Regions from separate parts of the Corynebacterium neomassiliense genome, predicted to be linked through region 1. Evidence: riboswitches for the same ligand, from Rfam matches in the RefSeq annotation. Region 1 holds a riboswitch; each other region holds the start of a gene.
The links. A riboswitch is a leader RNA that binds a small molecule or an ion and turns the genes downstream of it on or off. The one in region 1 is predicted to bind thiamine pyrophosphate.
Positions count from the first base shown of each region.

Region 2: another riboswitch for thiamine pyrophosphate. It lies ahead of thiO (glycine oxidase ThiO); the one in region 1 lies ahead of thiC (phosphomethylpyrimidine synthase ThiC).
Region 3: another riboswitch for thiamine pyrophosphate. It lies ahead of E0E18_RS04685 (TenA family protein); the one in region 1 lies ahead of thiC (phosphomethylpyrimidine synthase ThiC).
Region 4: another riboswitch for thiamine pyrophosphate. It lies ahead of E0E18_RS01610 (bifunctional hydroxymethylpyrimidine kinase/phosphomethylpyrimidine kinase); the one in region 1 lies ahead of thiC (phosphomethylpyrimidine synthase ThiC).

Region 1 covers NZ_LR131106.1:1,894,657-1,902,216, forward strand. The annotation lists gene E0E18_RS08305 (aldehyde dehydrogenase family protein) at 1-1,073, shown strand, start outside; gene E0E18_RS08310 (cold-shock protein) at 1,318-1,521, shown strand; gene E0E18_RS08315 (1-acyl-sn-glycerol-3-phosphate acyltransferase) at 1,659-2,234, opposite strand; gene E0E18_RS08320 (heavy metal translocating P-type ATPase) at 2,141-4,273, opposite strand; gene cmtR (Cd(II)/Pb(II)-sensing metalloregulatory transcriptional regulator CmtR) at 4,270-4,647, opposite strand; gene thiC (phosphomethylpyrimidine synthase ThiC) at 4,641-6,524, opposite strand; TPP riboswitch at 6,523-6,632, opposite strand; gene E0E18_RS08335 (trans-sulfuration enzyme family protein) at 6,744-7,560, shown strand, end outside.
Region 2 covers NZ_LR131106.1:102,098-109,657, forward strand. The annotation lists gene thiO (glycine oxidase ThiO) at 1-1,235, opposite strand, end outside; TPP riboswitch at 1,228-1,335, opposite strand; gene thiE (thiamine phosphate synthase) at 1,354-2,082, shown strand; gene E0E18_RS00505 (DUF1648 domain-containing protein) at 2,236-3,255, opposite strand; gene E0E18_RS00510 (GntR family transcriptional regulator) at 3,252-3,605, opposite strand; gene E0E18_RS00515 (GNAT family N-acetyltransferase) at 3,722-4,291, shown strand; gene E0E18_RS00520 (NAD(P)H-binding protein) at 4,288-4,947, opposite strand; gene E0E18_RS00525 (hypothetical protein) at 4,957-5,436, opposite strand; gene E0E18_RS00530 (SPFH domain-containing protein) at 5,437-6,513, opposite strand; gene E0E18_RS00535 (acyl-CoA dehydrogenase family protein) at 6,746-7,560, shown strand, end outside.
Region 3 covers NZ_LR131106.1:1,065,332-1,072,891, forward strand. The annotation lists gene E0E18_RS04680 (TatD family hydrolase) at 1-488, opposite strand, end outside; gene E0E18_RS04685 (TenA family protein) at 499-1,371, opposite strand; TPP riboswitch at 1,359-1,458, opposite strand; gene metG (methionine--tRNA ligase) at 1,567-3,453, opposite strand; gene rsmI (16S rRNA (cytidine(1402)-2'-O)-methyltransferase) at 3,472-4,503, opposite strand; gene E0E18_RS04700 (dolichyl-phosphate-mannose--protein mannosyltransferase) at 4,647-6,254, shown strand; gene E0E18_RS04705 (zf-HC2 domain-containing protein) at 6,274-7,086, opposite strand; gene E0E18_RS04710 (DoxX family protein) at 7,097-7,507, opposite strand.
Region 4 covers NZ_LR131106.1:356,183-363,742, reverse strand. The annotation lists gene E0E18_RS01620 (class I SAM-dependent methyltransferase) at 1-1,059, opposite strand, end outside; gene E0E18_RS01615 (NAD(P)/FAD-dependent oxidoreductase) at 1,403-2,830, shown strand; TPP riboswitch at 3,008-3,104, shown strand; gene E0E18_RS01610 (bifunctional hydroxymethylpyrimidine kinase/phosphomethylpyrimidine kinase) at 3,094-4,695, shown strand; gene E0E18_RS01605 (PaaI family thioesterase) at 4,797-5,381, opposite strand; gene gndA (NADP-dependent phosphogluconate dehydrogenase) at 5,646-7,094, shown strand.

The sequences.
Region 1 (7,560 bases):
TCAAGCCGAGCCCCGATTCGCCGGACACCTCCGACCTCATCGCTTCTCTGGTGCCCACCTACTTCCCCGACCACTGTGTCCAGGTCGTCCGCGGGGAGCTCGAGACCTCCCGCGCGGTACTGCGGGAAAGGTTCGACCACATCATGTTCACCGGGTCGGGACAGGTCGGCAGGATCGTGATGGAAGCTGCGGCGCAGCACCTCACGCCCGTGACTCTCGAGCTCGGGGGGAAGTCCCCCGCCTGGTTCGACGAGGACGCCCACCTCGACACCGCAGCGAGGCGTCTCGCCTGGGCGAAGTTCGTCAACGCCGGCCAGACGTGTGTCGCCCCGGACTATGTCATGACCACCCCGGACCGGGTCCCCGCCCTCGTCGCCGCACTGGAGAGGGCGGTGGAGGAACTGTGGGGAACCGACCCCTCGCACAGCGGCGATTACGGCCGGATCATCAACACCCGGCACTTCGACCGGTTGTCCGGCTGCCTGGACGAGATCGACGGGGAGGGGGCCGGGGAGGGTGCCGGGGCGTCCGGCACCGGACCGGAGGTGGCGTTCGGCGGGGTGCGTGACCGCGACAGTCTCTACATGTCGCCGACGGTGGTGACCTTCCCCACCGCCCGGTTTTCCGACGGGGACGCCGGGAGCACCCCCGCAGTCGGCACAGGTGCAGGGTGGGCCCTGTTGCGGGAGGAGATCTTCGGCCCGGTGCTTCCGGTCGTCCCGGTGGAGTCACGGGAACAGGCCGTGCAGCTGGTCAACAGCTGGGACAAGCCGTTGGCGCTCTACGTGTTCAGTGACGACCCCGACACCCACCGTTACTTCGACGAGGAGACCTCCTCCGGCGCGGTCGTGCACAATGCCGGCCTGATCCAGGTCGGCATCTGTTCGCTGCCGTTCGGTGGCGTCGGCGCCAGCGGAACCGGGGCGTACCACGGCGAGGATTCCTTCCGGACCTTCTCGCACATGAAGCCGGTGCTCACCAAGCCCCTTGTGCCCGACACATTTCCCCTGCTCTATCCGGGGACCCGTGAGCCTGTGCGGCGTCTCCTGGGGCTGCTGCAGCGCAGGGGCTAGATCAGGGTTCGGGACCGACGCCGGGATCCCTTTCTTCTGCAGTGTTGACGTGGAGGCCACTGACCTGTAGATTTGAACCCGGTTACAGTTTCTGAGTTGTTTTTCCCTTCCGGTGTCCGATCCGGTTTCGGAAGGAATCAAGTTCGCGGGAGTTGTCTACAGACACGAACTGATTCCCTACGGAACATTCGGTCAACCCGGTGAGCGGCAGTCGCCGCCCACTGACTTCAAAGAAGGAAAACGCATGATCAGCGGTACTGTCAAGTGGTTCAACGCCGAAAAGGGCTTCGGCTTCATCTCCCCGGACGACGGCTCGAGCGACGTCTTCGTCCACTACTCGGAGATCCAGGGCAACGGCTTCCGTAGCCTGGAAGAGAACCAGAAGGTCTCCTTCGAGACCGAAGCAGGGAACAAGGGACCGGCCGCCGTGTCCGTCACCATCCTCTAAGAGAATCCCTGACTGAGTGGAAACCCCGCCCCCGGAGAACATCCGGCGGCGGGGTTTCCCATGTCTCAGGTCAGGCCGGTACCGGCCCGTATCCGTGACCCGGTGCCGGCGGTCCGGTCAACCGCTCTTACTGCAGGTCACCGGAACTCGTTCTCGTCGCGCAACCTGGGCTCCACCCTCGCCTCCGGGGTGAAACCCGACTTGTCCCGGTAGAACTCCCGGATCCGGTCCATGTCCGACCCGACATCACCGGTGAGCGGGATCGTCGGCCCCAGACCTGTGGTCATCGTGTCGCGGTCGACGTAGCCGAGGGTGAGCGGCAGTCCCGTCTCGCGTGCGATCCGGTAGAACCCGGACTTCCAGTACTCGTGCGGTCCCCGGGTCCCGTCCGGCGTGATCACCAGACCGAACACCTCCCCCGAGCGCACCCTGGAAACCAGGTTGTCCACCAGACCGCCGGGGGATTCACGGTCCACCGGTATGCCTCCCAGCGCCCGCATGACCGGTCCCCGCCAGCCGCGGAAAAGACTGTCCTTGCCCAGCCAGAGGATCCGGAGACCCAGCTTCCACGCGATGCCGAGCATCAGGATGAAGTCCCAGTTGGAGGTGTGCGGGGCACCTATGAAGACGGAGGGACGCCCCGGCGCCGGTTCAGTGTCAAGTTTCCACCTGCTGAGCGTCCAGAATGCGGTGGCAATGCGGCGTCGTAGCATTCTTCGATGCTACATGCGTCCCTGTGCCCGGCGTCCCTGTGCCCGGCGTCCCTGTGCCCGGCGTCCTGTCTCCGTGTCCGGCGCCGGTCACCTGCCGCCCGCAGTCCGTTGGCGATCACCACCACTTCCGCGATCTCGTGGACCAGAACGACCGCGGCGAGTCCCAGCACCCCGGCCAGGGCGAGCGGGAACAGGATCACGATGATCGCCAGCGCCAGCACGATATTCCCGGTCATGATCCGCCGTCCCCGGCGGGCGTGCTCCAGTGCCTGCGGGAGCAGCCGGAGGTCACTGCCGGTGAAGGCGATGTCGGCAGATTCGATCGCGGCCGCGGAGCCTCCCGCTCCCATGGCGATGCCGACTGTGGCTCCGGCCAGAGCCGGCGCGTCGTTGATTCCGTCACCGACCATGGCGGTCGGCGCCTCTGCGGACAGTTCGGCCACGGCGTCCGCCTTGTCCTGCGGCAGCTGTCCGGCGTGCACCTCGGTGATCCCCGCTTCGTCTGCCAGGGCCCTGGCTGTCTGTTCGTTGTCTCCGGTGAGCATCACAGTGCGTATTCCGCGGGCGTGCAGCAGTCGGACAGTTTCGGCCGCCTCCGGCCGAAGCTCGTCGCGGACCCCGACAAGTCCCGTGACCCGCCCGTCGAGCTCGACCACGACCACGGTCATGCCGGCCCCTGCCATCGCCTCGGCGTCCCCGGCCATCTCACCCGAACCGAGCCAGCGCCCGTTTCCGACCCTCACCCGGGAGCCCCCGACCCTGCCCGTCAGGCCGAGCCCGGCGTTCTCGACGATGTCACCGGCGACCGGGATGTCCGGCCCTGCCGCGGCGGTGACCGCCGGGGCGAGCGGGTGGGTACTGTCGGCTTCCACCGCGGCGGCGAGACTGAGGACCTCCGCCGGGGAGAATCCTTCGACCGTACGGACATCGACGACCACGGGCCTGTTCCGCGTGAGGGTTCCGGTCTTGTCCAGCGCCACGGTCCGGACGGTACCGAACCTCTCGAAAGCCTCCCCGGAGGTGATGACCACCCCGAAGGTGGACGCCGCACCGACGGCACTGATCACCGTCACCGGCACGGCGATGGCCAGTGCACAGGGGGACGCCGCGACCAGGACCACCAGTGCTCTCTCGATCCAGATTCCGGGATCTCCGACCAGGGACCCCACCACCGCGACCAGAGCGGCGACGACCAGGACGAGCGGGACCAGAGGACGGGCGACGGTGTCCGCCAGGCGTGCCCTGCGACCTTTCCTGGCGTGGGCCTGCTGCACGAGATCCACGATCCTGGTCAGTGAATTGTCCCGGCCGTCCGCCGTCGCGCGGATCCGCAGGGTCGCCGGCCCGTTGACCACGCCGGCGGTGACCTCGTCACCGGGTCCGACACCCACCGGGACGGACTCCCCCGTCACCGCGGAGGTGTCGACGGCGGACCTTCCCGCGACCACGACACCGTCGGTGGCCACGCGGTCGCCCGCCGCGACGACGAGCACATCGTCGACGCGGACGTCCGCGGCCGGTACGGTCACCACGGTCCGCCCTCTGACGACACGGACCGTGTCCGGGACCAGTGCGAGCAGGGCCCGCAGTTTCTCCTTCGCACCACCCATCGCCCGGTCCTCGAGCGCCTCTGACAGGGAGAACAGGAAGGCCAGTGCTGCTGCTTCACCGACGTGCCCGAGGGCCACGGCACCTGCCGCGGCAATTGTCATCAGCAGTCCCACACCCAGGTGACCGTGCACCAGTCGGCGCAGTGCCCCGGGAACGAAGGTGGACGCCCCCGCCAGCAGGGCGATCCACTGCAGTACCTGGGACGCCACGGTGAGGTCCGTGTGGCCGAGAAGGTACCCGCAGACCAGCGCAACGGCACTGACCGCGGACGGCGCCAGGTCGGGGTCCCTCCACCACGCGGGCCGGTTGCCGTCAGGGGCAGGCGCCCCGGCGGTACCGGTGACGCCGGCAGTACCGGCACTACCGGCAGGGCCTCCGGTGTCCTTCTCTCCACCGCAGTCGTCTGCCCCGCAGCATTCCGCGCTCATGCCGGGGCCCCGTCCGAGGGGGTGCAGTCGGCGCAGCAGCCGGGCACGTCACACTCGTCGCTGAGGCATGCGGGCTCACCGTCGTCGACGGCGAGGACGACGTCGACGAGTGCGTTGAGGGCGGAGCTCAGGTGGGGATCAGCGATCTCGTACCGGGTCCGCCGTCCTTCCGGGACGGCGACGATGATCCCGCAACCGCGCAGGCAGGCGAGGTGGTTCGAGACATTGGTCCGCGTCAGGTCGAGGTCCCGTGAGAGCTGGGCCGGGTATCCGGGCTGTTCCAGCAGGCTCAGCAGGATCCGTGACCGCGTGGGGTCAGCCATGGCCCGTCCCAGACGGTTCATCACGTCCAGACGGGAAGAAATAGTCAGCATTCGCTGACTATACAGCGCATGCTGACCAATTGGCAACGGTCACTCCGGCCCGGAGACGTGGGGTCCGGAAGACGGACCGGGACGGCGGCCCCGCGGCGTCCTCCCCCGGTCTGCTGCCCGCACACGGCAGCGGCCTCTTCCTCCCCCGCCCCGTAGGTGTCACGGATATCCTGCGAGATCCGCATGGAGCAGAATTTCGGCCCGCACATCGAGCAGAAGCGGGCGTTCTTCGCAGGCTCCGCCGGAAGGGTCTCGTCATGGAACTCCCTGGCCGTGACCGGGTCCAGACCCAGCGCAAACTGGTCGTTCCAACGGAACTCGAACCGCGCCTTCGACAGGGCGTCATCGCGCACCCGCGCACCGGGGTGACCTTTGGCGATGTCCGCCGCGTGGGCGGCGATACGGTAGGTGATCACCCCGGTCTTCACGTCATCCCTGTCCGGCAGTCCCAGATGCTCCTTCGGGGTGACGTAGCAGAGCATGGCGGTGCCGTACCTGGCGATCTCCGTCGCACCGATCGCCGAGGTGATGTGGTCATAGCCCGGCGCGATGTCGGTGACCAGCGGCCCGAGAGTGTAGAACGGGGCGCCCTGGCACAGTCGCTGCTGCCGTTCGACATTCTCACGGACCATGTGGAGCGGGACATGACCGGGACCCTCCACCATCACCTGGACATCGTGGTCCCGGGCGCGCCCGGTGAGCTCGGCGAGAGTGTCAAGTTCGGCGAACTGGGCGGCGTCGTTGGCGTCCGCGGTAGACCCCGGGCGCAGCCCGTCGCCGAGGGAGAAGGTGACGTCGTAGGCGGCGAAGATCTCGCACAGTTCGTCGAAGTGCGTGTACAGGAAGTTCTCCCGTCGGTGGGCCAGACACCACCCCGCCATCACGGAACCTCCCCGGGAGACGATCCCGGTGACCCTGCCCGCGGTCAACGGCACGTACCGCGCCAGCACCCCGGCGTGGACGGTCATGTAGTCCACCCCCTGCTCGCACTGCTCGATGACCGTGTCCCGGTAGATTTCCCAGCTCAGTGCGGTGGCGTCCCCGCCGACCTTCTCCAACGCCTGGTACACCGGCACTGTACCCACCGGGATCGGGGAATTGCGCAGGATCCACTCCCTGGTGGTGTGGATGTCGTCACCGGTGGACAGGTCCATGAGCGTGTCCGCACCCCACCGGGCGGCCCACTCCAGCTTGGCGACCTCGTCACGGATCGAACTGGTCACCGCCGAGTTTCCGATGTTCGCGTTGACCTTCACCAGGAACGCGCGGCCGATGATCATCGGCTCCGACTCCGGATGGTTGACGTTGGCGGGGAGAACGGCCCGGCCGGCCGCCAGTTCGGAGCGGACCAGTTCGACGTCGCAGTTCTCGCGCAGCGCGACGAACCGCATCTCCGGGGTGATGATCCCCTGCCTGGCGTAGTGCATCTGTGTGACGGTGCGGCCCGGCCGCGCCCGGCGCGGCTCCGGGACCCGCCCCTTCCACTGCTGCGACGGAGAGCCCCGCCGCACCGCCGAACGCCCGTCGTCGCTGAGGCGGTGTCCCCGGCATTCATAGGTCTCCGTGTCCTGCCGCGCGCTGATCCATCCGGAACGCCACGGGTCGAGACCCTCCTCGGGTACGCTGCCGGGGCCCATGGTCCGGTAGACGCGGACGGGTTCATTCGGGGTGCCGTCCGGTGACGGGTCCAGGTGGATCTCCGTCACCGGGACGCGGATGCCGTGGTCGGCGTCCTCCACCAGTCCGGGACGGTGGGAGGGGTGCTGTTCCCTGCAGGGCACGTACCCGGTCTCCGCTCTCTCCCCCGGGTCCGTCGACTGCGGCGTGCCCGCCGGATCAGCGGCAGTGCCCTGCCTGTGGACATATGTGTCAGCCATGGCTGAGTTCCTCACTTCCTACGCCGGTGTCAACCGGATCAGGTTCTACGGTCCCGGACACGTCAGTCCGGTCTCAGCCCCTTTCCCGGGGCACCCGTGTGGTCACACAACGTGTAGCACGCAGGACTGTTGGAGAGCAAAATCACATCACCCCGGACAGGGTTTTCCCGCTGATCAGATACCTGGACCGTGCAGGTGGGAGGGCACTACCATGGCCCCATGACAGAACGCCCCAGCAAAAAACACCCCCGTTCCCTGTCTTTCGAGACGCAGAGCGTGCACGCCGGCAACTCGGTCGACCCCGGTACCGGGGCGATCCGTACACCACTGGTCCTGGCGAACTCCTACGCTCTGCCGGAGGACCCCTCGGAGGTGTCCTGGTCCGGTACCGAAGTCCCGCTGTACACCCGCAACTCCGGTGTCAACCAGATCGCCCTGCAGAAGAAGCTCGCGGTACTCGAGGGCGGGGAGGACGCCGTCGTCCTCGCCTCCGGTGTGGCGGCCCTGCACTCGGTGTTCTTCTCCTTCCTGCGCTCCGGCGACCACATCGTCGTCGCCGACGTGACCTATGAGGCCACCTGGCGGTTGTTCGCCGAGATCCTGCCACAGAAGTACGGGATCAGAGCCACGTTCGTCGACGCCTCCGACCTTTCCGCGGTGGAGGCGGCGGTCACCCCGGAGACAAAGCTCATCCATGTCGAGACGATCGGCAACCCGACCACGAAAGTCACCGACATCCGGGCGGTCGCGGACATCGCCCACCGCTCCGGTGCCCTGCTGAGCGTGGACTCCACCTTCACCCCGCCACCGTTGTACCGGCCGTTGGCCGACGGCGCGGACCTGGTGGTCCACTCGCTGACGAAGTACATCAACGGGCACGGGGACGCCATGGGCGGCGCCGTCATCGGTGCCCGGGAGCTGATCGACCGGATCAAGGCCGATGCGATGGTCGACGTCGGCGGCGTGATCTCGCCCACCAATGCGTGGCTGATCATGCGGGGTTCGGTCACCCTGCCGCTGCGGATCAGGCAGCATG
Region 2 (7,560 bases), 1.8 Mb from region 1:
GGTGTCCGGTGTCCGTTCGACGGGTCCCCGGATGCAGAGTCCACAACTGCAGGGTCTGCAGTTCTCCGGGGGTCGGTGGCGGCGAGTATTCCGGCGTCCTGTTCAGTCGGTGCGGTTCCGAGTACCAGGCCTGCGGCGAGGTGGCCGCCGAGCGGGGCGAGCAGGATCCCGTGGCGTGAGTACCCGGTGGAGATGACCAGACCGTCGACGCCGTCGAGGCGGCCGATGTAGGGCAGGTCGTCCGGGGTGCCAGGGCGTGCCCTGGCGAGGATTTCGGTGAGTTCGAGGTCAGCTGCCCCGGGGACGAGGACCTGTGCGTCCCGCAGCAGCTGGTAGGCGCCTTCGAGGACGACCCCGTCGAAACTGTCCTCTCGCTCGGTCGCTCCGATGACGATCTCACCGTCGGTGCGAGGGACCAGGTAGACGGGTCGTCCGTCGACCATGCCCCGTACCGTACGTTCCAGCAGGGGAGGACGCCCCGGACGCAACCGGGCACGGAGAATGTCCCCGTGCACCGGCCGGAGTTTCACACAGTCGGCCTCCGGCAGTCCTCCGACCGTGGCGAGGGACACGCCCGGGCACAGCAACGTGGTCCCGGCGGTGATGACGGTACCGTCGTCGAGGCGCACCCCGGTGACAGCGCCGGTGGCGTCCTCACCGGCGCGCAGCACCTCGACTGCCCGCCGTCTCAGGAGGATGAACGGCGGCCCCCCGGCGGCGGCGGACGTCTCCAACGCCTCGATGAGCGAGGGGACCAGGCGGCGGGGGTTGATCTGGTGGTCCCCGGAGACGAGGAACGCCCCCGATATCGTCGGTGACAGTGCCGGTTCCAGGCTCCTGGCCTGGCGGGTGGTGATGCGCTCCACTGTCATTCCGGCGGCCCGCTGGACTTCGGCGAGGTCGGAGAAATAGTCCCTGTCACCAGGGTGTGCACCGATGTCGAGGGTGGGGGTGTCCCGGAAGCCGACATCGTGCCCGAGCAGGTCGGTGAGTTCCGCGACGAGCGGGGGGTACATGGCGGCCGACGTGGTCATCAGGGTGCGCATCGTCGTGTGCTGGTACATCACCTCGCTCACCGCGGCGATCATGCCCGCGGCGGCGCGGCTGGCGCCCATACCGGGTTCAGGGTCCACGACCGTGACCGCCTGGCCTGCCTTGTGCAGGTTCCAGGCGGCGGTGAGACCGGCGACCCCGGCTCCCACGATGACGGTGTCCGGTCCCGTGGATGTGTCCATCAGCTTCCTTTCCTCCGGCGGCATGATCCGCGTCAGGTGTGGACGGTCGACCGGTGCTCCGGTCCTCTCAGCCCCTGCAGGGGCTCCCGTAGTTCGCCTACGGCTACTATTCCACCACATGAGCCTCTCCCGATTCAGCGCCACCCCCGACCGTGACCTGCGTTCCCGACGCCTCGACCAGCTGCGGTCCGCGTCGTTGTACCTGTGCACCCCGGCGAGGGCGGGGCGAGGCGATCTGAGGGACTTCCTGCATGCCGCCTACGACGGGGGTGTGGACATCGTGCAGCTGCGCGACAAGTCCATCGACACCTGCGACGAGATCGCCGCCCTGGAGGTCCTGGCTTCGGTGGCGGAGGAACACGGGAAGATGTTCGCGGTCAATGATCGGGCGGACATCGCCGCCCTGGTGGGGGCGGATGTCTTCCATGTCGGCCAGGACGATCTGACTATCGCACAGGTGCGGTCGCTCCTGGGCCCGGACGTGGTGGTGGGACTGTCCACCCACTCGCTGCCGCAGGCACGCGCCGCGATGGAGGACGCCGAGCTCGACTACTTCTGCACCGGGCCGCTCTGGGAGACCCCGACGAAGCCGGGGCGGGCGGCGACGGGGCTGTCACTGGTGACGGAGACCGCGCAGATGCTGGCTTCGGCCCCGGACCAGTGGCAGCGGGACAAGGTGTGGTTCACGATCGGCGGGGTGAATGCGCAGACACTGCCGGAGGTGCAGGCGGCGGCCGGGGCGGGGGCGGGGGGGCACCCGGTGCGCGCCGTGGGGGTGCGTCCGCTGACTGAGGCCGCCGATCCGCGGGCCGCGGCGGTGGAGCTCAAGGCGACGCTGGGGTGGTGAGCGCTGCAGGGGTCGCGCCGGGTGCCTGCTGCCCGTCCGACCCTGCAGGAACCGCGGCCTTCCCCTCGCTGCCAGTAGTACCGGGACGCGGAAATCAGGTACCTGACTTCCGCCTCCCGGCACTACTGGCGACAGTGATGGGGGACAGGCCGGCTACCGCGGTTGAGTGATTCCCCGGACCGGGACGCCGTAGTGCTTCAGGGTGGACAGTGCGCGGTCGGCGTCTGAACAGGTGACGTCGACGACCCGACGGTTGGTGCGGGTGATCCGGACTCCTGGACCACCGGAGGTGATGAGACCGGTGCCGTTCCCGTTGTGGCGCCAGCCCCAGCCACCCCACTCCATGGGGTTGATTGTGACTGCCTCGGCGTGGGAGATCTCATCGAGGGGAATCTGCTTGTTCGGGATGCCCAGGGCACTGCGGTAGCTGAAGCCACGGCTATCGATGCGCAGCCGCCAGGTGCAACTGGTGAGCATGGCCAGCGCGATGAGGGTGATGAGGACCAGCATCGACCACAGGGGAATTCCGGAGAGGACGCACGCCAGGATCGACACTCCGGTGACCGCGTACAGGAAGGCCTGGACCCACGGGCTCATGGACTCGGTGCGGAACCAGACGACTGATGCGGTGGTGGGCACTCCGAGGTCAGGTACGGAGGTGGCGTCGTCGGGACCCGGGGCGGTGCGAGGGACGGGACGGACCAGCAGAGCCAGCCCCAGTGCGATGACCAGTGGCAGGACAATCGTCCAGACCAGTGTGGTGCTGCTGAGGGAGGCTTCGGCAGGGTCATCGATTCCACGCTGATCCATGATTATCCGTACCTGGAGGACCATCAGAAGAGAGACGGTCCAGGCCATCAGACCTGTCGTGAACCGAGCTGCGTTGCCGACGGTGGCACCACCACGGGTGAACGCGGCGAACGTCGCCAGCGTGAGGACGGCGGACGCGGTGGCCACGGTGATCAGCGACCACGGAGAGGACGTGCTGTCGGCCTCGCCACTACCGGAGAAGTGCGTCGCGACGGTGTCCGGTACATCTCCCAGCAGGAGCACGGTCCAGGCGAATCCGGCGACGATGATCAGCGCCAGAGAAACTGTCGTCCTGAGGAGGTAGCGGCGCTGGGCGCGGAGAATCTCACTGCTGTCCGGGGAGTCGGTCAATGTGGTGGTCATGAGAGGCCTTTCTCGGTGAGCATGCGGGTGATCTGGGACAGGGATGCTCCGGTCCTGCGGGCGGCGAGGACGAGGTCGGTGACGGCGGCATCGACCAGGTCGGGGCCTGGCGCGGGGTCGAGGACGACGGCGCCGCGCCCCCGGCGGAGTTCGATGACCCCGTCATCGCGCAGGGCGCGGTAGGCCTGCAGCACCGTGTTGCGGTTGAGGTCGAGGGAGGAGGCCAGTTCGCCGGCCGGGGGCAGACGGTCGCCGGGGGAGAGTTGACCTGTCGTGACCTGGTCGGTGACCTGCCGGACGATCTGGCGGTACAACGGCGCCGGGTCCGAGTGGTCGATGACGATCAGCATGATTCAAGGCTAGTACAACTAGTACAAATAGCACAATGGTCCGATGCTGCCGACCATCTGCTGGGACGCCCCGTCCCACCCCTGCCGACCAGCCCGAACACCGGTAGCATTCGGTCATGGACACCATCACAGACCCCACAGCGGCCCCCGCCAACCAGGGCTACCCGGTCATCCGCCCCGAGCGCATCGACGGTTCGGACACCGGCGCCATCCGCGCACTCACCGCCGAGGCCTTCGCCCACGCCGACCACGCGACAGGCTCTGAGGCACAGATCATCGACGCACTCCGCGACGCCGGCGCGCTCCGGTACTCCCTTGTCGCGGTCCACGCCGGACGCATCGTCGGTCATGCCGCCGCGTCACCCGTGACTCTCGACCCCTCCGACGACGGGTGGTGGTACGGCATAGGGCCGGTATCGGTGCACCCGGACTTCCAGCGGCAGGGGACAGGCTCCGGCCTCATGCGCGCCCTGCTCGACCTGCTCATCGTCTACGGTGCGACCGGAGCGGTCCTGCTCGGCGACCCGACGCTCTACGCCCGCTTCGGATTCGCCGCCCGTGAGGGGCTGGTCAAGGCTGACCTCCCCCCGGAGCAGGCGGCGTCCTTCCAGGCGCTGCGTCTCGACGGTCGCACCGGGTGCCCACAGGCGACCGTCACCTACCACCCGGCGTTCGACGTGGACTAGATCTCGCCGGCCGGGAGGAAACCGTCGACGAACTCGACAGTCCGGTCAGCGGGGAGAGAAGAGCGGTCCGCGAACACCGTGATGACCTCGGCGACGAGTTCACGGGAGGTGTGGGAGTCCTCCCGCGGCAGGTCCGCGGTCGGTGTCGCGTAACCGACGGCCGGCTCCATGGTGAGCGCGGAAGGCCCGAGGATCAGGTACTCCAGTCCCACGGTGGAGTTGAGCCGGTCATCCACGGTCTTCTTCGCGTCCGCGTAGGGGTAGAAGGAGTCGTTCCCGGGGACCCGGTGGTGGGTGGCGCCGAGGTAGGAGACATTGATGAACCGGGGCGTCTGTCCGGCGTCCCGCAACCGCTCCAGGGAGTCGATCACCGCGAGGGCGGCGTCCCGGTCGACGGCGTAGGTGCGCTCCGGCGATCCTCCGCCGGCTCCGGCGGACCAGACGATGACGTCAAACCGGGCGAGCAGGGTGTCCCATTCGTCCGGGGTGACCCGGGTGATGTCGAGAACCAGGGGAGTGGCTCCCGTGCCTTCGATGTCGGCGGACTGTTCCGGGTCGCGGATCACCGAGGTCACGGAGAATCCGAGGTCGCCGAGCATCGGTGCAGCGAGCAGAGCGACCTTGCCGTGGCCGCCGATAATGAGTGCGTCAGTCATACCCCGTGTCTACGCGTCGATCCCGCCCTTCGCCAGTGCAGCCACCGCAGTCTCCGCGTCGGAGCAGGTCGCCTCGATGTACGTCCCGTCGCTCTTCGTGTTGCAGAACCTCGGCCCGGACGCCCGGATGAGCCCGGTCCCACCGGCCATGTTCGAGCGTGGCCCCCAAGCTCCCCGGTCCCAGGTGTTCACCTCGACCAGCTCCACGGTGTCGATCTCGTCGTGGGGAACTGACTTCCGGGGAACGCCGACCGCCGATGCCCAGTGGAATCCAGCGTCATCGACCCGCATAGTCCAGCTGGAGATCATGACCGACAGGCCCCCGAAGATCGCGACGGAGACGAGGGCGGACAGGGGAGTGAGCTTTCCGTCGACCTGCAGTATGACCAGTACGAACGCCAGGAGTCCCAGGATGAGGGCCTGGACTTTCCAGGGCATCCATTCCCGGTAGGTCCAGACTCCGGTCCGTGCTGAGGACGATACGGTCATCTAACCGTTTTCCCGCTTCGCCAGTTCCCGCAAGCCCGGGGCGACCGAGGCGATCTGGCTGAGCAGCCGGTTGAGGTCCTGGCCGTCACCGACGAGGGTGAGGTTCGCCGACCCGAGGGCCTCGGACAAGGAGGCGACCATCTCGGGCATCTGGTCGACCATCTGCTTGTCGATGATCACGCCCTGGTTGGACGCCACCGCCTCGGAGGTGGTGCGCAGGGCCGCGGCCTCGGCCTCCGCCTCAATGCGCTTTCGCTGCGCTTCAGCCTCCGCGGGCTTGACGACCTCGGCGATCAGCTCCTGCTCCCGGAGGATGGCCTGCTCGGCGGCGAGTTCGGACTGCTTGGCGACGACCTGGCGGTCTGCCTCGGCCTTGGCCAGCGGGCCGGACGCCTCGGCCTCCGCCTTCGCCTGGGCTGTCTGCTTGGTGTTCTCGGCGGTGAGCAGGTCGGTGTCCCTCTGGTACTCCGACTTCAGGCGTGCGGTCCGCTGCCGCTCCTCCTCGATCTCGGCGTCCCTTCGGGCTTCGGCGACCGCCGCCTCCCGTTCGACGCGGGCGAGCTCGGGGGCAGACAGTGAACGGATGTAGTTGTTGTCGTCGCTGATCGAACTGATCTGGAAGGAATCGATCTGCCAGCCGAGCTCGGCCATCTTCGGCTCGGCGTTGGTGAGTACGTCCGAGGCGAGACGCATTCTGTCGGAGATCATCTCCTCCACGGTCATCTGTCCGATCATGGCCCTGGTCTCGCCTCCGAAGATGTCGTAGGCGGCCCGGAGAACCTCTTTCCGGTCGGTACCTTCGAAGCGGCTGGCGGCCCTGGTGATGTGCTCCTTGTCCGGTCTGACCCGGAAGACGACGGTGGCCTCCACCGCGACCTCGACATTCTGGGCGGAAGGTGCGGCCACGCGGACCTGGACGGTGTTCGCACCGATGTAGAAGCGCTGGACGCGGTGGAGCAGCGGGACAGACCAGGCCCCTCCTCCGACGACGATGCGGTAGGGGCTGTCAGGACTGCGGTGACCGAAACCTCCGCTGACGAGAATCGCTTCGGTGGGTTTCGGCACGTCGTAGAGCATCTGTGTTCTTATCCTTCCGCTTGTCTGCCGGCTGGGGAACGGTCACCGGTCGTGTGAGGACAGGCTATCAACCCGACGGACACCCCGGGTGGATCTGTGCGGCCCGGGGGTGGCTGAAAGAGAATTCAGGAAAAGCGTCGACCCGGTCACCGGTGCCGGGTAGTGTCCTGACGTACCGATAGCGGTCAGTGACCGGTATCGACCCAATTGTCGGATGTGAGGAATAACACCAGTGAAGTTGGAGCTCACCCCGGAGGAGACCGCGTTCCGCGACGACCTCCGAGCCGTCTTCCGGGAAGTGCCGGAGGACATCGGCGTCAGATACCGGGCAGGCCGGACCACCAGAGAAGACATCGTCGAGACCCAGAGAATTCTCAACAGGCACGGGCTCGCGGTACCACACTGGCCGGTCGAGTACGGCGGACAGGACTGGACCCCCACCCAGGCGCACATCTACACCAACGAGCTGCAACGTGCGGGAATACCGGAGCCCCTCGCCTTCAATGTCGGCATGGTGGGCCCCGTCATCGCCAACTTCGGCAGCAGGGAACTCCGGGACAGGTTCCTCGCCCCGACCGCCAACCTCGACATCTGGTGGTCACAGGGTTTCTCCGAACCTGGGGCAGGATCCGATCTGGCAGGGCTGAAGACCACCGCCGTGCGTGACGGGGACAGCTACATCGTCAACGGCCAGAAGACCTGGACGACCCTCGGCCAGTACGGGCAGTGGATGTTCCTTCTGGCATGTACCGATCCCGGGGCCGACAAGCCCCAGAAGGGCATCTCCTTCCTCCTCGTCGACCTGGACACCCCCGGTATCGACCGCCGTCCCATCCGTCTCATCGACGGCTCCGTGGAAGTCAACGAATTCTTCTTCACTGACGTGCGGGTGCCGGCGGAGAACCTCGTGGGAGAGGAGAACAATGGCTGGACGTACGCCAAGTTCCTCCTGGGCAACGAGCGTAACGGGATGGCACAGGTGGGGACCAGCCAACGCATGTACACCGCGCTGGTTTCGACGGCCGAGAACAGGACGATCGCCGGTCG
Region 3 (7,560 bases), 830 kb from region 1:
ACGTCCATGAGTTCTCTGTCAGCCTCCCGGTTGTGGACCATCAGCGGCCGGCCGCTCTGCACCGCCAGATCCATGTGCCAGCGCAGTGCCTCCACCTGCACGTCCAGAGGTGCGGTGCGCTCCGGTTCATGCCGGATCCAGTACGTGTCCAGTCCCGTCTCCCCCACCGCGACACACCGCGGGTCCGACACCAGCTCCCTCAGCTTCTCCTGCACTCCGTCAGTGAAAAGCTCCCGGGCCCGGGTCGGGTGGATCGCGCAGGCGGCGAAGACCCTGTCATCTGAGTGTGCCGCCTCCAGTGCGAGGACCGATTCCGCCAGGTCGTCGCCGACCGTGCACACCTGCCCGACGCCGACCGCCGACGCCCTGTCCATGAATTCCCTGACCTGCGCCGCCGTCACCGCACCGCAGGACGCCAGGTGCGTGTGCGCGTCAAAGAGCTCGGGAAGCGGCTGAGGAGGGACCGGGGAAGGACGCTTCTTCGACATGCGGCCCAGACTACCGGGGCGGCCTCCCCGTCCCCCGGGTGTGTCCCCCGTGCCCGGGGTCCCGGTCCGCATGCCCGTCGAAGAACTGCAGCTCCAGGTCCACTGTGCGGGCGAAGAACTCTCTGGCACTGCGGGCGTCCTCCGGTGTCCGGTCACCGACACGGTCCATCTCCGAGCGCAGGAAAGCGACCAGTTCATGGAAGTCCGGGTAGTCGTGCAGCCGTACCCATTCCGCGTGGACGGGCCTGGCAGGGTATCCGTCCGGACCGGTCCCGTACGCGCGGTTCTCCGGGCGCGTCGCCCAGTCGAGGTACAGCCATTCGCACACCAGGATCACCGCGATGACGGCCGGGTAGCTGCCTGAGGCCGCGGCGTCCGCGAAGAGCTGCCTGAATCCGGTGGTGGCCTCCGTGTCCGGGACACCGTCACCGTCCGCGGAACCTGCAGAGTACCCTGCCGAGTTCTCTGCCCAGCTCTCTGCCGAACTCTCTGCCGAGCTCTCTGAGAGCTCCTCGACCGCCTCCCGGAAGTACGTGTCCTCGTCCCCCGCGACCTCCCCGATGAAACGGGCGAAACGGTGACGGGACGGGTAGTTGTCCGCCGTGGCTACTGCCGCGCCGATCAGGGCCATGAACCCGTCAGCGAAACGGTAGTCCTGGACAAGATAGGCGGCCAGGTCCCGGTCCGGCAGTGTTCCGGCGAACAGGGAGGTCACGAACGGATGGGTGACCGCGGTCTCCCAGGTAGTTCGGTTCTCCGCCCTCAGTACGTCGCTGAACCTGGTGCCTCCCCCGACACCGCTGCCCGGCCTGTCCGGTTCCGGTGTGGCGGCCCGCCCGGCCGACGTGTCTTCTGCAGCATGAACTGGTCTGTGATCTGCCATGACAATTCCTCCGCGGGTGTGAACCCGGTCAGGTTCGACGGGTCTCATCTCAGCCCGGGCCTGTCCCGGACACCCCGTGTCACCGGTCGAGGATACCGTCATGCCGGTGGCACCCGGGCCCGGGGCACCCCCGCCGTCCCCTACCCCTTCAGCGTCACCGGTGCGGTCACCGGCGACTACCCCGGTCGGCCCGGTCTACTTGTCGGTGTCCTGCTCAGGGGCCCCTTCAGCGACCTCTTCCGCGGTCTCGTCGGGGCTGATGCGCGCCCACTCCGGGCCTGTGACCCCCAGCTCGGGGTCGAGGCGGGTGAACAGCGGGACCGGCTTCACCAGTGGTGTACCCGGGGTGAGGTCCGTGCGTGCCCAGGTGGCCTGCTGGTCGGTGTAGTCACCCATGATCACCGGGTAGGCGCGTCCTGCCTCGGGCAGTCCGACCCCCACAGGGGTGAGAGGTGAATCGTCGGTGACCTCGACCACCTTCGGCTGCGCCGCCCAGACCCCGGTACCGCCCAGGGTCTCGAAGACCTGCTGTGCGGAGAAGGGGAGGTAGGGGGTGAGCAGTGTATTGGCGTCAGCGATAACCTGAAGGGCCGTGTACAGGACCGTGGCCAGCCGCTCGCGACTGTCGTCATCCTTCGCCAGCTTCCAGGGCTCCTGCGCGGCAAGGTAGCCGTTGGCCCGGCCTACTATGCGCATGGCCTCGGCAATGCCCGCCTTGAACCGCGAATGGGCGATGTTGTCGCCGACCACGTCGAAGGCCGCTGCCGCGTCGTCGAGCAGGTCGCGGTCCGCGTCAGTGAACTCGCCCGGGGTCGGGATCTCCCCGAAGTTCTTCACCGCCATCGACACGGTACGGCTGACCAGGTTGCCCCACTCGTTTGCCAGCTCGGTGTTCACCCTGCGGACGAACTCGTCCCAGGTGAAGTCGGTGTCCATGTTCTCCGGCCCGGCGACGGCGATGAAATAGCGCAGCGCGTCCGGTCCGAACTCCCGGAGGAAGTCACGGACGTAGATCACCACTCCCTTGGAGGAGGAGAACTTCGACCCCGACATGGTCAGGAACTCGGAGGAGACGACTTCGGTGGGGAGGTTGAGCACCCCCAGTTCACCGGGCTCGCCGCCCTTGTCACCCTTGCCCGCATATCCGAGCAGCTCGGCAGGCCAGATCTGGGAGTGGAAGGTGATGTTGTCCTTGCCCATGAAGTAGTAGGACAGGGCCTCGGGATCGCTCCACCACTTCTTCCACGCCTCCGGGTCTCCGGTGCGCCACGCCCACTCGATCGAAGCGGACAGGTAGCCGACGACGGCGTCGAACCACACGTACAACTTCTTGGCACTGTTGTCCTGCCAGCCCTCGATCGGCACCGGCACTCCCCAGTCAATGTCTCGGCTCATCGCCCGGGGACGCATGTCCTTGAGCAGGTTGAGGGAGAACTTCAGGACGTTGGGACGCCAACCTGTCCTCGTCTTCAGCCACTCTTCCAGGGCTCCGGCGAACGCCGGAAGGTCCAGCATGAAGTGCTCGGTCTCCACAAATTCCGGGGTCGCACCGTCGATCTTGGAGCGCGGGTCGATCAGGTCCACCGGGTCAAGCTGGTTACCGCAGTTGTCGCACTGGTCCCCGCGGGCGTCGGGTGCCCCGCAGATCGGACAGGTTCCCTCGATGAAACGGTCGGGAAGGGTCCTGCCGGTGCGGGGGTCGATCGCCCCGGTGGTGGTCTGCCTGACCATGTACCCGTTGTCGTTCAGCCCGCGGAACAGTTCCTGGACGACCGCGTAGTGGTTCCTGGTCGTCGTCCTGGTGAACAGGTCGTAGGACAGGCCCAGTCCGGCGAGATCCTCGACGATGATGCGGTTATACCGGTCTGCCAGCTCCTGGACCGGCACTCCTTCCTTCTCCGCCTGCACCAGCAGGGGCGTCCCGTGCTCGTCGGTGCCTGAGACCATCAGCACGTCACTGCCACGCATCCGCTGGTAGCGGGCGAACACGTCCGAGGGGACGCCGAAGCCTGCGACGTGTCCGATGTGGCGGGGTCCGTTGGCGTACGGCCAGGCGACGGAGGTGAGGACATGTTTCGACATGCTCCCCAGCATAAGACATCACCTCCGGGCGGCCAGCACCGCCTCATAGAGTTCCCGCCGGGACGCCCCGTGCCCGGCGGCCACCTCCCGGCAGGCATCCTTCAGCCGCATCCCGGACGCCACCTTCTGTTCCACGACCGTCACCAGTGAGGCAGGGTCCACGGGTCCCCGTTCCGGTGCCCCGGAGATCACGACGGTGATCTCCCCCCGCACCCCGGGCCCATGACCGTCGGAGGCGGCGTCGTCGACGGCGGCGACGCGGCCCGCCAGCTCACCGAGGGGGGCGCGGAGGACTTCCTCGTGGGTTTTCGTCAGTTCCCGGCACACGGCCGCCTCCCGGTCCGCCCCGAGGATCTCCACGGCGACATCCAGGGTCTTCCTCAGCCGGTGCGGCGACTCGAAGAACGCCACAGCCCGACGTTCGTCGCGGAGGGTCTCCAGCCACCGGCGGCGGTCACCGTCACGTCGCGGTGCAAATCCGTCGAACGCGAAGTGCCCCACCCCGACGCCCGACAGGGCCAGGGCGGTGGGCACCGCGGACGGGCCGGGCAGACACGTCACCGGTACACCCGCCTCCTGCGCCGCCCGGACCAGCGGAAAACCGGGGTCCGAGACGGCCGGCATTCCCGCGTCGGTGACCACCAGGACCCTCGCTCCTGACGCCGCGGCGGTGACGAGGCCTGCGGCACGGTCGGATTCGTTGTGGTCGAAGTTGGACACCATCCGGCCCGTGATCTCCACACCCAGGGCGTCCGCCAGAGCACGGGTACGCCGGGTGTCCTCCGCTGCGACGATGTCCGCACTGCCCAGTGCGTCGATGAGGCGGACCGAGGCGTCCAGTGCCGTCCCCAGGGGGGTGGCGGCCAGAATCACGCCCCCGTGGGGACAGGGCCGGTCGACGGCGGCACGCAGCCCCAGGGACCCCGCAGGTGAGGACGCCGTGATCCCGGCGGACGCGGCAGGTCCGGTGGGTCCGGCAGGTCCGGTGGGCGCAGGGCTCTCAGAGTGCTCAGAAGGTTCGGTCGGCTCGGCGGGCACGGCAGGTTCCATAACTGCCGACTCTATCCTGCCCACTCGTGCTCTCCCCTGCCCTGCCCAGTTCTGCCCTGCCCAGTCCTGCCCTGCCCAGTCCTGCCCTGTCGCGTCCTGTCCTTCTGACCCTGCCCTTCCCTGACGCGATACTATGACGCCCTGTGAAGCAATCTGCCACCGTAGCCCACCGGCCGGGCACCGGAACGACCCGGCGGGCCTCCCCTTTCCGGGGCGCCGCCCTCCGGGCCGTCACCCGCTGGAACATCATCCTGTGCGTCCTGGCCCTGCTCGGAGCAGTCACGCGACTGACGGAGCTGGGCTACCCCACAGATGACGGCACACCCGTCTTCGACGAGAAGCACTACGTCCCGCAGGCATGGCAGATTCTGCGGGGCGCCGACAATCCCGTCGTCGGAGGTATCGAGGACAACCCGGCCTATGGACTGGTCGTCCACCCCCCGCTGGCCAAGCAGCTCGAGGCACTGGGCATGGCGGTCTTCGGAGACACCGCATTCGGATGGCGCGTCGTCGCCGCTCTGCTGGGCATCGGAGTGATCCTGCTCACGGCGTCCACAGCGCGGCGTATCGCCCGCTCCACGGGTCACGGGGACTGGGTCGGACTGTCGGCGGGGCTGATCGCCCTGTGCGACGGCATCCTGTTCGTCACCGGACGCTCTGCGATGCTCGACCAGTTCCAGACCTTCTTCGTCATTCTCGCCGCCTATCTGCTGGTCCGGGACCACGAACAGATGGAGGGCCTGTTCCGACGGGTCTTCACCGAAGGCCGCGTCTCCGACAGTCCCCTGGGCCCACGCGCCGGGTACCGGTGGTGGCGTTTCGCTGCAGGGGTCTCACTGGGGTGCGCGCTGGCCGTGAAGTGGTCCGGCCTGTACTACATGGCATTCTTCGGCCTCGCCGTTGTCGGGGTCGACTGGTGGAGACGCCGCCGTTTCGGGGTGCAGCGTCCACTGGCGGGTGTGTTCGCCCTGGACTGTGTACCGGCCTTCGCCTCCCTTGTCCTGCTGCCCGCAGTGGTCTACGTGCTGGACTGGCGTGCCTGGTTCGCCTCCGAGACCGGTGTCTTCCGCCACGAGGCGGAGTCCGGTAATGAGCGCATCGCGTCCTGGGGCCTCGGATGGCTGCCCGACTCCTGGCTGAACTTCATCTACTACCACGTGTCCGTGCTGGACTTCCACGAGGAACTCACCAACTCCAACGGTCACCACCACCCGTGGGAGTCGAAACCCTGGGACTGGTTGGCCAGTACCCGCGGGCTCCTGTACTTCAGTGAGACAGACACCGGCGGGATGAAACATGTCGTGCTGCTGACCGGCACCCCGGCGGTGTGGTTCCTCGCTGTACCGGTGATGCTGTGGGGACTGTGGTCCCTCCTGCGCCGCCGTGACATGCGGTGGCTGGTTCCGGTGGTGGGATATCTGGCGGGCTTCCTGCCCTGGCTGGTCAACACCGACCGGCAGATGTACCTGTTCTACGCGACAAACCTCGCCCCTTTCCTCATCATCGGGCTGGCTCTGGCACTGGGGCAGCTCGCCGGCCGGTCACTGGTGAAGGACCGGGACGCTGCACCGCAGGCGGGGATGGTGGCGGGGATCCGTCATCTCTTCCTCACCAGGACCGGGCTGATGGTCGGGGTGGTCTACCTCGTCATCGTGGTGTGGATGTTCCTGTTCTTCCTCCCGGTGTTCTCCGGGCTGCCGCTCACCGAGACCCAGTGGCGGTGGAGGATGTGGCTGCCGGGCTGGACCTGACAGGCTCCGTCAGTCACCGTCAGCCACTGTCCCCGGGGCGCCAGGTGGAGTTGCGTTCGGCGTCCCGGGGACTGTACGCCACCGGTCTGGCCCCCAGCGCCCGCAGTGAGTCGCGGAGCGGCGAGACCGCGTGGTGCCTGGCCAGCCACACCCCTCCGACCGCAGCGCAGGACGCCAGGTGCAGCAGCAGCCCGACGACGGTCGGCGGCTCAAGGTAGCCGAGCACCAGGTCGCGGGTGGAGAACCCCGCCCCGAACCCCCAGAGTGCGAGGAACACGGGCAACAGACCCGGGGCCGCGCGAGGTCTCCAGGCGCCCCAGATGAGCCCGGCGGCCAGCGCGAGACGCACTGTCGCGGCGTCCACCGACAGTCTCGCGAGCTCCGGGTCACCCGAGTTCGCGACCTCTCCTCCTGCACCGTCCCCTGGTGCTGTGAATTCCGGCGCGTCCGGAACTCCCGTGGCCTGCACGAGCAGGATCACGGACCAGGTGATGTACGCCAGTGCCAGAACCACCATCGCGACCCTGCAGAGCACCAACGGCAGGGACCTGCTGCGCAGCTGGTGCGACAGACCCGGAGACTGCTCGGCCAGGTCCGCCATCTGGCGGGCCAGTGCCGCGGCGTCACCGGGGCCGGTGGAATCTGCCGTGGCGGGGTCCACGGCCACGCTCAACCGCAGACGCCGGTTCAGCTCGGCGGCTTCGGCGAACCATTCCCGGCATTCCTGGCAGGCGTCAAGGTGTGCGTCCACGGCGTCCGGGTCGGTGCCCGCCGGTTCCGGTTCCCCGTCCAGCCGGGCCGACAGTGCGGCCCGCGCCTCATCGTGTTCCACGGGGCGTCCCTCAGGCGAACCGTGACAGGGCCCGGTCCAGGCTGGCCCTGCCTGAACCGAACACCACGAGGGTCACGCACGCCGCGCAGAGGACGAGGACCAGCTCGCTGCCTCCCTCGGAGACGAAGAGACCGTTGTCGAGGTGGACGAAGTAGAATGCGGCGACCATGTCGAGAGCCAGCACGCCGGCCGCAGCCGGGGTGAGCAGGCCGAGGACGAGCATGATTCCACCGAGTATCTCGACGACCGACACGACCCACGCTGACAGGGTGGGCTGCGGTATGTGGAGTCCCTCCCACTGCGCGGCGGTGGCGTCGATTCCTGTGCCGAAGGCCTTGTCCCAGCCGTGTGCGACGAATATGACACCGACCACCAGCCGCAGCAGGAACAGGGCGGCGTCTCGGAGAGCGGGGTTGTTCATGATGGTGTCAGACTACCCGACGCCTCCCCGTCAGCGGCGGCCGACAGACCGGA
Region 4 (7,560 bases), 1.5 Mb from region 1:
CTCCAGGCCGACACGGTTGGCCTGCTCAATGACCCGCTCCACCCGGGGATACTGCAGCGCCGGCCACACGTAGGCCCTCATCACGTCGAGGCTCCTGTCCACGACGTCTCCGGGAATCACCTGGTCCGCCGCGGTCGTCAACGACTGGACCACCGCCGTGCCCTGCGGCGTGAGCATCCGGTGCACGGCGGCGAGGAAAGCCTCTGACCCCCTGTCCCCCAGGGTCTCCATCCGTTCCACGCTGAACACGGCGTCATAGCTGCCCGACCACTGCCGCGGAGACGGCACCGTCCCCCTCACCGTCTCCACACGCACGGCACCGCCGACTCCCGCGGCGTGGGCACGTGACCTGACGACTTCGGCATGGTCGGCGTCCGAGGTCAGCACGTCGGCACTGGCTCCGCGCCGGGCTGCCAGCACCGGCAGGGCGCCCCCGCTGCCGGGGAGCTCGAGAACCCGGTCCCCGGCCCCTACCCGGGCGACGTCCAGCATCAGGTTGATCCGGTTGACCTGGGCCGGATCGAGGTCTGCGCGGTCCACCTCCTCGGGGGCGTCCATCCAGGTCACCACCACCGGGGTCTGCCTGCCGTGCTGGGAGACCAGCCGCGTCGCGGAGGTCCTGGTGCCGGAGGCGAACAGTGCCGACCCCGTCGCCCGGGTGCCGCCCGCGTAGAGCTCGACGAGGGCGTCCGGGATCTCACCGTTGACGACGTGCCCGAAGTCACGTCTGCTCCTGCGTGACAGGAAACCCCCCAGACCGGTTTCGAGAGGGCGTGACATCAGTACCTGCAGTACCTCGGGGAGTGGTTCGGCGTCCCATTCCTCCGCCATGTACCCCTCGGCCAGTCCGAGCCACCCGTCGGCGACCATCCGGTCGAGCACGAGCCCGTCATGTACGAGGAACCTGGGGTGACCGTCGCCGGCCAGGGACACACCGTGTTCACGGGTGAGCTCTTCGAGACGTTCCCTGATACGGGCGGCCCGTGAGCCGAGCAACGGTGCCTCCGGCCGGCGCACGAGATCCGGCCACCGCTCGGGGTCGATGAAACCCTCGGACACCGGCAACTCCTTTCAGTGTCGGCACCACCGGGGGCACTGACGGGGTGATCTCTCGCACAACAGGGGTGGTTTCCCCCACCCCTTGACAGGGCGGGAGGCACCAAACGGACATCAGCGGACGTGGCCGGCTCCGGAGACGTACCCACGCCCTGAACACCTCAGAACAAACCACTACACTAGTCGCATAACAACCGAGGTTGCCGTCAGACCGGCCGGCAGGGGACGTGTACCGCGTCATCGGACCGCCCGGACAGGTGTGCAACCGACCAAGAATTCCGGGGACGTCCGGCCGCACCCCACACCGGCGCAGTCACCGTCCCCGAAAAGCGAGGAGACTGATTCCATGGCATCCACCCCGACCCGCCCCGCCGGCGGTCGCCACCACGTCGTCATAGTCGGAGCCGGTTTCGGCGGACTGTTCGCCGCCAAGAGGCTCGCGGACGCCGATGTCGACGTGACCATCATCGACCGCACCAACCACCACCTTTTCCAGCCGCTGCTCTACCAGGTGGCCACCGGCGTGCTGTCCTCGGGTGAGATCGCCCCGACCATCCGCCAGATCCTGCGGAAGCAGAAGAACACCCGGGTCGTCAAGGCCGAGGTCCGTGAGATCGACGTCGACGCACGGACCGTCACCGGTGACCTGGGCGGCCGTGAGGTCGTCCTCCAGTACGATTCGCTCATCCTCGCCGCCGGTGCCGGACAGTCCTACTTCGGCAACGACCACTTCGCGGAGTTCGCCCCGGGCATGAAGAGCATCGACGACGCACTCGAGATCCGGGCGCGGATCACCGGCGCCTTCGAGCGCGCGGAGATCACCACCGATCCCGAGGAGAAGCGTCGCCTGCTGACCTTCGTCATCGTCGGCGCCGGTCCGACCGGCGTGGAGCTCGCCGGCCAGGTCGCGGAAATGGCCCACCGGACCCTCCGCAACGAGTTCCGGGACATCGACACCGACTCTGCACGTATCCTCCTCGTCGACGGTTCGCCCCAGGTTCTGCCCCCCTTCGGCAAGAATCTCGGCAAGAAGGCCCAGAAGAAGCTGGAGAAGCTCGGTGTCGAGGTCGTCACCGACTCCCTGGTCACCAACGTCGACGCCGAGGGCGTGACGTGGAAGAGCATGAAGACCGAGAAGGAGACCACTGTCGGCTCCTACTGCAAGATCTGGTCCGCAGGTGTCGCCGCCAGCCCGCTGGGCAGGATGGTCACCGAGCAGATCGACGGGGTGGACGCCGACCGTGCAGGCCGCGTCCCCGTCGGTGACGACCTCACCATCGAAGGTCACAAGGAGATCTTCGTCGTCGGTGACATGATGAGCCACGACCGTCTGCCCGGTCTGGCCCAGGTCGCCATCCAGGGTGGCCAGTTCGTCGCTGACGTCATCCGCGGTGAGGTCGAGGAAGGCCGCACCTCCCGTCCCGCGTTCAGCTACCACGACAAGGGCACCATGGCCATCGTCTCGCGGTTCTACGCCGTGGTGAAGATCGGTGACCGGGAGATCACCGGCTTCCCGGGCTGGCTCATGTGGCTCGCCGTCCACATGATGTTCCTGGTCGGTTTCCGTAACCGTTTCGTCGCCGCCTACAGCTGGGGGCTGAACTCGCTGTCGCCCAACCGGTGGAACCTGGTGGCGACCCGCCAGCAGCTTCACGGCCGCAACATCCTGCGTCGGCTGCGCGAACTCGAGGACGAGCAGGGTATCCGTTCCGTCATGGTCCGCGACAACCTCAAGGTCGGGGAGGGCCGCGACATCCGGCCCACCACCGACTGACATTCCCTGCCCGGCGGTGCCCGTGACCGTCTGAGCTGCCCCGGTGCCGTGGTCGTCCCCGACGACCACGGCACCGGTTTTTCTGCCGTGCCGGGAACGCGACCGTCCGGTGGGGGGAGCCGGTCCGGACGGCGTGAGTGTCCGCCGCCGGTGGAGGCCCTGCAGGGTAGGATGGTCCACCGTGACACGGGGTGCGTCGCCCATGACGCTGAGATCACACCCGTCGAACCTGCTCTAGTTCGTACTAGCGAAGGGAATGTCAGATGACATCTTCACGCCCGGTCCTCCCCCTGCAGGGTTCCGTCCCCAGGGTCCTGTCTGTCGCAGGCACCGACCCCACCGGCGGTGCGGGTGTACAGGCGGACATCAAGGCCATCTGCGAAGCGGGTGGCTTCGCGATGACGGTGGTCACCGCCCTGGTGGCGCAGAACACCCACGGGGTACGCAGCATCCACACCCCCGACACCGGCTTCCTCACCGACCAGCTGGACGCCGTCTTCGACGACGTCCGTGTGGACGCGGTGAAGGTGGGGATGCTCGGCACCGCGGAGATCACCCGTACGGTCACCGACTACCTGCGTGCCCACCCCGTCCCGGTGCTCGTCGTCGATCCTGTGATGGTGGCCACCAGTGGTGACCGTCTGCTCACCCCGGACGGGGAGAAGGCTCTTGTCGGACTGTGCCGCCTCGCGGACGTGATCACACCGAATCTCGCCGAGCTCGCGGTGCTGTCAGGGACCGGGCAGGCCACGACGCTTCCGGAGGCCGTGGACCAGGGACGCCACCTCGCCGCTGAACTCGGTACCACCGTGATAGTCAAGGGCGGACATCTGACAGGCGGTGGAGCGGACAACGCCGTCGTCTTCCCTGACGGTGAAGTCCACACTGTCCCGGTGGCACGCATCGCCACCCACAACACCCACGGCACCGGATGTTCCCTGTCCTCCGCCCTGACCACCCGCCTCGCCGCCGGAGAGTCCGTGGCAGCCGCACTGTCCTGGGCGACCCGGTGGCTGACCGAGGCGATCCGCTACGCCGACGACCTGCATGTCGGCACCGGAAACGGCCCTGTCGACCACACCCACCGGTCGCGCCGGCTCGCCGCCGCCGCAGACACCACCCCCTGGCACCATGTCCCGGATATGCCGGCAGCCCTGGAAAAGCCCGGGGATCTGTTGTCCGGCCAGTTCGACGGTGCAGGCACCACCCGGAAACCCCCGCGTATTCCGGCTGCAGGTCCGTGGACGGCGGCCCTGTGGAACGCGTCGGCGCACATCCACAGGTCCGTCACGGACCTTCCCTTCATCACCGATCTCGGCAGCGGGACGCTGGACCGGGACGACTTCTCCTTCTACCTGGCGCAGGACGCCGTCTACCTGTCCCTGTACTCCCCCGCCCTGGCTTCATTGGCGGCGTCCGCCCCGGACCAGGAGTCCGCACTGTTCTGGGTGAAGGGCGCGGCGGAGTGTCTCGAGGAAGAGGCCGAACTGCACCGCAACTGGAACGGGGACAGCGCCCCCGCCCTGCCCTCTCCCGTGACCGGGGCGTACACCTCGCATCTCATGCGGTGTGTCAGGACCCGTGACCATGTCGTCGGCGCCGCCGCAGTGCTGCCCTGCTACTGGTTGTACGCCGAGGTCGGGCTGGAACTCGCGGCCAACTCACCTGCGGACAACCCTTATTCGGCATGGCTGGAGACCTACTCCGGCAGCGACTTCACCGACAGCGTCCGACAGGCTGTGGCACTGGTGGAGAAGGCGTTCGAGGACGCCGGTCCCGCAGCGCGGGCCGAGGCTGCCGTCGCCTACCTCGACGCCTCCAGGTGGGAACTGGAGTTCTTCGACCAGGCTTCCCGCCGACACTGAACGTCGCAGCAGTCCCCCCCCGGGGGCTGTCAGCCACCCCCGGACACGGTTCACCCCCGCATCTGACTCACCCGGGCTCGGTGTCCTCCCACCACCCGGTCTCACCTGCGCGGTGCGACGACAGTCCGCAGCTCCGTGGTCGCCAGCAGTTTCCCGCTCGTGGCGTTGACATGGTCGATCCTCCACAACTGGCTCGTCCGGCCGGTGTGTACCGCGTGCGCGGTCGAACGGATGACGTCTCCGGGGACAGAGGGCCGCAGGAAATTCGTGGAGTTGGTCACACCCATGACGGAGGAGTGTCCCCCCGCAGCGATGAATCCGGCGAAAGACCCCGCTGATTCCCCGAGACTGGCGTAGACCCCTCCGTTGGTGATCCCCCAGGGCTGGACGTGGTCCCGGGTGACCGTGAGCTCGAGCACCATCTCCGGCAGGAAGGAGATGTAGCGGACGCCGAGGGTGGAGTCCAGTCCCCCGACCCTGCCACCGAGAATCACGGCCAGCTCGGCGGTCTCCGCCTCCGTGAGCCCACCGGACTTCACCTTCGCCAGCAGTCCGGTCATTCTGGTCAGGGCGTCCTTCGTACCGTCCTGCACTGTGGCGTCCTGCACTGTGGCGTCCTGCACTGTGGCGTCCTGTGCCTGCCCGGTCTGTCCCGGCTGTGCGGCGTCCCCGTTGAATCCTGTCATGGTCGACTACTCCTTGCTCCTCTGGCCGTCTGTCTGTCGCGGTCTGTCTGTCGCGGTCTGTCTGTCGCCGCCGGAAACCTCGCCGGCTGACCTGTGCACCGTCCTTCATGCACCGTGCAGCGCCGGTGACTGCCGGTGACTGCCGGTGACTGCCCGGTGACTGCCGGTGACTGCGAATGGTCGACGGTGCAGTCCCTGGTGAGTCTAGACACCCCGGCGCCGTGGCGGGCGGGTTCGCGGGTGCGGGCGCTACTATGGGTCACCATGACAGTTTCCTCCGCACAGATCGGTGTCGTGGGCCTGGCAGTGATGGGCTCGAACATCGCCCGGAACTTCGCCAACCACGGGTACACCGTCGCCGTCTACAACCGCACCACCGCAAAGACGGACGCCTTCATGGCCGAGTTCGGGTCCACCGGTTCCTTCCTTCCCGCGGCGACGGTCGAGGAGTTCGTCGCCTCCCTGGAGCGTCCCCGCCGCGCCCTGATCATGGTGCAGGCGGGTGCCGCCACGGACGCTGTGATCAACCAGCTCGCCGACGCCATGGAGCCCGGCGACATCATCATCGACGGCGGTAACGCCCTGTACACGGACACCATCCGGCGCGAGGCGGAGATGGCCGCACGCAACCTCCACTTCGTCGGCGCAGGTATCTCCGGCGGGGAGGAGGGTGCTCTCAACGGACCCGCCATCATGCCCGGTGGCCCCGAGGAATCCTACCGTTCCCTCGGCCCGCTGCTGGAGGACATCTCCGCCAAGGTCGACGGGACCCCCTGCTGCACCCACATCGGTCCGGACGGTGCGGGCCATTTCGTGAAGATGGTCCACAACGGTATCGAGTACGCCGACATGCAGGTCATCGGTGAGGCCTACCACCTGCTCCGCTACGCCGCAGGTATCGAACCCGCCGAGATTGCAGCGATCTTCCGCACCTGGAACGCCGGTGACCTCGACTCCTACCTCATCGAGATTACCGCGGAGGTCCTCTCCCAGGTGGACGCCGTGACCGGGAAGCCGCTCATCGACGTCATCGTCGACTCCGCCGGCCAGAAGGGTACCGGACGGTGGACGGTCAAGGCCGCCCTCGATCTCGGCATCCCCACCACCGGAATCGGTGAGGCGGTCTTCGCACGTGCCCTCTCCGGTGCCCGTGACCAGCGTGAGGCCACGACCGGCAACCTGCCGTCGGGTCAGTTGAGCACCCTCGCCGAGCTCGGCGTGTCCAGGGACGATTTCGTCGAAGATGTCCGCCGGGCCCTCTACGCCTCGAAACTGGTGGCCTACGCCCAGGGGTTCGACGAGATCCGTGCCGGATCCGACGAACACAACTGGAACGTCGATCCCCGCGATCTCGCCACCATCTGGCGCGGTGGATGCATCATCCGGGCCAAGTTCCTCAACAGGATCGTCGACGCATACAACGCCGATCCCGATGTCCGTTCCCTGCTCCTCGACCCCTACTTCAAGGGCGAGGTCTCGGGGCTCGTGGACTCGTGGCGACGCGTCATTGTCGTGGCCACCCGGCTCGGACTTCCGGTGCCCGTGTTCGCCTCGTCCCTGTCCTACTATGATTCGCTGCGTGCCGAGCGTCTGCCCGCCGCACTGATCCAGGGCCAGCGGGACTTCTTCGGAGCCCACACCTACCGCCGCACCGACCGCGCCGGGCAGTTCCACACCTTGTGGTCCGGCGACCGTAGCGAGGTTGAAGCGTAAGTGGAATCCTCCTCCGACAGACGTTCCTCCTCCAGCCACCGGCGTCGCCGAGTGGTCAGGGGAAGCCGCGCCACCGGCAGCGGTGCCGGTTCCGACTCCGGTGACAGACGTACCCGTAGCCAGGGCGGCAACTCATCCCGGGCAGGTCAGGGTTCCCGACAGGACTCCCCGACCGGACAGTCCGGCACCACAGGTCAGGGCGGTCACGCCGGGCGACGCCCCGGGCGTGACAGGCGCCCGGACAAGGTCGACCTTCAGGGCAGGCCGGTACGCGACGGCGCAGGACGCAGGTCCCGAAGCCCAGGCGGCTCCCGACGCCGACGCGGTCAGACCGACCGCCGGGGACCCGGCGGCAACGGCTCCGGTCAGGAACCGCGCGCGAACGGGGTCTCCCGGGCCCGCGAGACGCCCCGGGCAACCCCCCGGGCCACGACTCCCCACGCCAGCGCCCGGACCACGGCGTCCT